DNA from 2 places in the Streptomyces sp. NPDC127129 genome. Region 2 is predicted to be linked to the other one. Evidence: riboswitches for the same ligand, from Rfam matches in the RefSeq annotation. Region 2 holds a riboswitch; the other holds the start of a gene.
The links. Region 2 has a riboswitch for thiamine pyrophosphate ahead of thiC (phosphomethylpyrimidine synthase ThiC). Riboswitches for the same ligand answer to the same signal wherever they lie in the genome.

Region 1: it holds a riboswitch for thiamine pyrophosphate, as region 2 does, so the genes downstream of both, thiO (glycine oxidase ThiO) here and thiC (phosphomethylpyrimidine synthase ThiC) in region 2, are expected to answer to the same signal.

Annotation. Positions count from the first base shown of each region.
Region 1 is NZ_JBHXTV010000003.1:372,018-374,212, forward strand. It holds gene ACFVGW_RS07825 (NAD(P)/FAD-dependent oxidoreductase) at 1-570, opposite strand, end outside; gene ACFVGW_RS07830 (hypothetical protein) at 611-952, opposite strand; TPP riboswitch at 1,004-1,116, shown strand; gene thiO (glycine oxidase ThiO) at 1,114-2,195, shown strand, end outside.
Region 2 is NZ_JBHXTV010000006.1:98,713-100,907, reverse strand. It holds gene ACFVGW_RS13435 (YibE/F family protein) at 1-755, opposite strand, end outside; TPP riboswitch at 827-973, shown strand; gene thiC (phosphomethylpyrimidine synthase ThiC) at 967-2,195, shown strand, end outside.

The DNA.
Region 1 (2,195 bases), on a different contig from region 2:
GCGGGCCATCGGGGCGGAGACCTCGACGGGCAGCGCGCCGGCGAGCGGGCGGTCGGCGGCCTCGACGACGGTGACCGCGCAGCCCGCCTCGCGCGCGGCGGTGGCGAACTCGGCGCCGATCCAGCCGGCGCCGACCACCACGATGTCGTGCCGCCGTTCCAGGACGGGCTTGAGGCGGGCGGCGTCGTCGAGGGTGCGGAGCAGATGGACCCCGGGCACGCCCTCGGTGCCGGGCAGGGTGACGGGTTCGGCGCCGGTGGCGACGACCAGGACGTCGTACGGGACGGGCCCGGCCTCGGTGTCGACCTCGTGGGCGTCGGCGCGCAGCCCGGTCACGTCGAGGCCGAGGCGCAGTTCGATGGCGAGCGCCTCGAAGTCGACGTCGAAGGCGGAGTCCTCGGCCTTGCCGAGGAGGACCGCCTTGGAGAGGGGCGGGCGGTCGTAGGGCTGGTGGGGCTCGGCCCCGATGAGGGTGACCGCGCCGGTGAAGCCCTGCTCGCGCAGGGCGACGGCGGTCTGCACCCCCGCCATCCCGGCGCCCACCACGACGACCCGCTGCTGTGCCTGCATCTGCTCGCTCACCCGATCACCTTACGCATCTGACGAATCGTCAGGAAGACTGCTGCTCCACGACACTGGTGCCGGAGCCCTCCTGGGACTCCCATGCCCAGCTCTCCTCCAGTCGAACGCGGCCGTCGGGCAGCTCGACGACGGCGGAGACGCAATGCCCGGAAGAGGTCGATCCGTCCCTCTTCAACTGCACGTAACGGAAGTCGAGCCGGTCCCCCGCGCGCGTGCCGACGAGATGGCCGCGGACCACGTCCCCGCCCGCGTACTCGGCCCAGATCCGGCCGTCCTCCTCGTGGTACGTGAACCGGGTGCGCGTCCCTACCTGACCGGGCGCCTGGTCGGCGACGGGGAAGAGGACGAGTCCGTCGAGGGATCGGGCCACGGAGGCTCCCTTACTGGGCGTCGGGGGCGGGGGTTACGCTGACCGTCAACGTAGAGCACTCGCGGGAGCCCGGACGTACCGGGCTGAGAGGGAGGCTGGCCGGCCTCCGACCGTACGAACCTGATCCGGGTCATGCCGGCGAAGGGAGGGGCTGGACGCCCATGTCGCGTACATGCAGGACCTCTGACGTTCTCGTCGTCGGGGGCGGAATCATCGGCCTGGTCACGGCCTGGCGGGCCGCGCAGCGCGGGCTGAGCACCGCGGTCGTGGACCCCGAACCGGGCGGCGGGGCCGCCCGGGTGGCCGCCGGGATGCTGGCCGCCGTCACCGAACTCCACTACGGCGAGGAGACCCTGCTCGCCCTCAACCTCGCCTCCGCGCGCCGCTATCCGGAGTTCGTCGCCGAACTCCGGGACGCCACGGGGCACGACGTCGGCTACCGCGCCTCCGGCACGCTCGCCGTCGCCCTCGACGCCGACGACCGGGCACATCTGCGCGAACTCCACGCACTGCAGATCCGCTGCGGCCTGGAGTCGGAGTGGCTCAGCGGACGCGAGTGCCGGCGCCTGGAGCCGATGCTGGCGCCGGGGGTGCGCGGTGGGCTCCGGGTCGACGGCGACCACCAGGTCGATCCGCGCCGGCTCGCCGCCGCGCTGGTCACCGCCTGCGAGCGGGCCGGGGTGGTCTTCCACCGGGATCTCGCCGATCGGCTGACGGTGGTACGGGACCGGGCCACGGGTGTGGTGCTCGCGGACGGCTCCGAGCTCGCCGCGGAGCAGGTGGTCCTGGCCGCGGGCAGCCTCAGCGGGCGGCTCGCCGGAGTGCCGCGGGACGTCCTGCCTCCCGTACGCCCGGTGAAGGGACAGGTGCTGCGGCTCACCGTGCCGCGCGCCTTCGCCCCGTTCCTGTCCCGGACCGTCCGCGCCGTCGTCCGCGGCAGCCACGTCTATCTGGTGCCCCGCGAGAACGGGGAGCTCGTGATCGGCGCGACCAGCGAGGAGCTGGGCTGGGACACCACCGTCACGGCGGGCGGGGTCTACGAGCTGCTCCGGGACGCGCACGAGCTCGTACCGGGTCTCACCGAGCTGCCGCTCACCGAGACGCTGGCGGGTCTGCGGCCCGCCTCCCCCGACAACGCGCCCCTGCTCGGCCCGACCGCGCTGCCCGGCCTCCAGCTGGCCACCGGGCACTATCGCAACGGGGTCCTGCTCACGCCGGTCACCGGTGACGTCATGGCCGAGCT
Region 2 (2,195 bases):
GCGATCAGCATGATCGCGCTCGACCCGACCACCGCCACCACCAGCGGATTCGACCCCTGCAGAATCGCCGGCAGGATGAAGAAGGTCAGCACCATGAAGCTGATCGCCAGCGCGATCAGTGCCATCACGCCGCGCATCCGTCCGACGAGCACCACGGCGAGGGCGAAGATCCCGGCGAGGACGGCCAGCGGAATCTTGCGGTCGACGTCCGTCACCGAATACTGCAGATCGCGTGGGGCGTCGGGCGCGTACGCCACCACCACGCCCTGCCCCTCGTCCAGTTGACGCGGTGCGTCCGGCTGCACGATCTCGGTGAAGGTACGGCCCTTGTCCGGACCGCTGGTGACCTCGATCGTCGCCTTCTCGCACTGCCCCTGCTGCGCGTTGAGCGCCTCACGCCCCTGGGGCGTCGAGACGTCCCCGGTCGGCGGCACCTGACCGGCGTTCACGTCCTGGCAGTCGACCTGCTCGACCGAGGTGACCTTGCCCTGGTAGGTCTGCCGGTCGAAGCCGACGCCGGTGCGTTCGTGCTCCGGGGCCCCGCCGGGCCACAGGACGACGAGCCCGACCACGACGGCCGTGGCGAACGGGATCAGGACGGCGGCGATGATTCTGCGCAGATGCCGGGAGACGGGCGCGGCCGGTCCGTGGCTGTGGGTGTGGCCGTGCCCGTGACCGACGTCACCGGGTCCGTGACCGACGTCGCCGTGTCCGTCGTGGCCGTCGGGTTCCGGGGTCTGCTGCGAGGAAGTCACCGACCGATCATCGCAAGAACGGCGGGGGCCCACTGTTCAGCATGGCCGGGTTGACGCTAGCGTGGTGCCACCTTTGCACACGCGGGAGCTCGGAGCACCGGGCTGAGAGGGCGCTGATCACCGTACGCGCGTACCGATGTACGTACGGGAGGAGGCTGCGCCGACCGCCGAACCTGTTACCGGGTAATGCCGGCGTAGGGAGATCGGTCTCATGACCATTCAGGATGCACGCACGCCTGCCACCAGCCAGAACGAGGCTCAGGACGAGCGCAAGCCGGGCTGGCACAAGGGATACGTCGAGGGCTCGCGCCCCGACCTCCGGGTGCCCGTCCGACAGGTGCACCTCACCAACGGCAAGGACGTGACGCTGTACGACACGTCCGGTCCGTACACCGACCCCACCATCGACACCGACGTACGGCGCGGCCTCCCGCCGCTGCGCGAGAACTGGATCATCGCGCGGGGCGACACGGAGGAGTACGCGGGCCGCCCGGTCCGCCCCGAGGACGACGGCATCAAGCACACCTCGCCGCGCGGTGGCCTGAAGAACCTCGACGCGGTCTTCCCCGGCCGCCCGCGCCAGCCCCGCCGGGGCCGAGACGGCCAGGCGGTGACCCAGCTCGCGTACGCCCGCCGGGGCGAGATCACCCCGGAGATGGAGTACGTCGCGATCCGCGAGAACGTCTCCCCCGAGGTCGTACGGGAGGAGATCGCGGCAGGTCGGGCCGTCCTTCCGGCCAACGTCAATCACCCGGAGATCGAGCCGATGATCATCGGCAAGCGGTTCCTGGTGAAGGTCAACGCCAACATCGGCAACTCCGCCGTCACCTCCTCCATCGAGGAGGAGGTGGAGAAGATGACCTGGGCGACCAAGTGGGGCGCGGACACGGTCATGGACCTCTCCACCGGCCGCAACATCCACACCACGCGCGAGTGGGTGCTGCGCAACTCTCCCGTGCCGATCGGCACCGTGCCGCTCTACCAGGCCCTGGAGAAGGTCGACGGGAAGGCCGAGGAGCTGACCTGGGAGATCTACAAGGACACGGTCATCGAGCAGGCCGAGCAGGGCGTCGACTACATGACGGTCCACGCCGGCGTGCTGCTGCCGTACGTGCCGCTGACGGCCCGTCGCAAGACCGGCATCGTCTCGCGCGGCGGCTCGATCATGGCCGCCTGGTGCCTCGCGCACCACAAGGAGAACTTCCTCTACACGAACTTCGAGGAGCTCTGCGAGATCCTGGCGACGTACGACGTCACGTACTCGCTGGGCGACGGCCTGCGGCCCGGCTCGATCGCCGACGCCAACGACGAGGCGCAGTTCGCCGAGCTGCGCACGCTCGGTGAGCTGAACACGATCGCCAAGCGCCACAACGTGCAGACGATGATCGAGGGCCCGGGCCACGTCCCGATGCACAAGATCAAGGAGAACATCGACCTCCA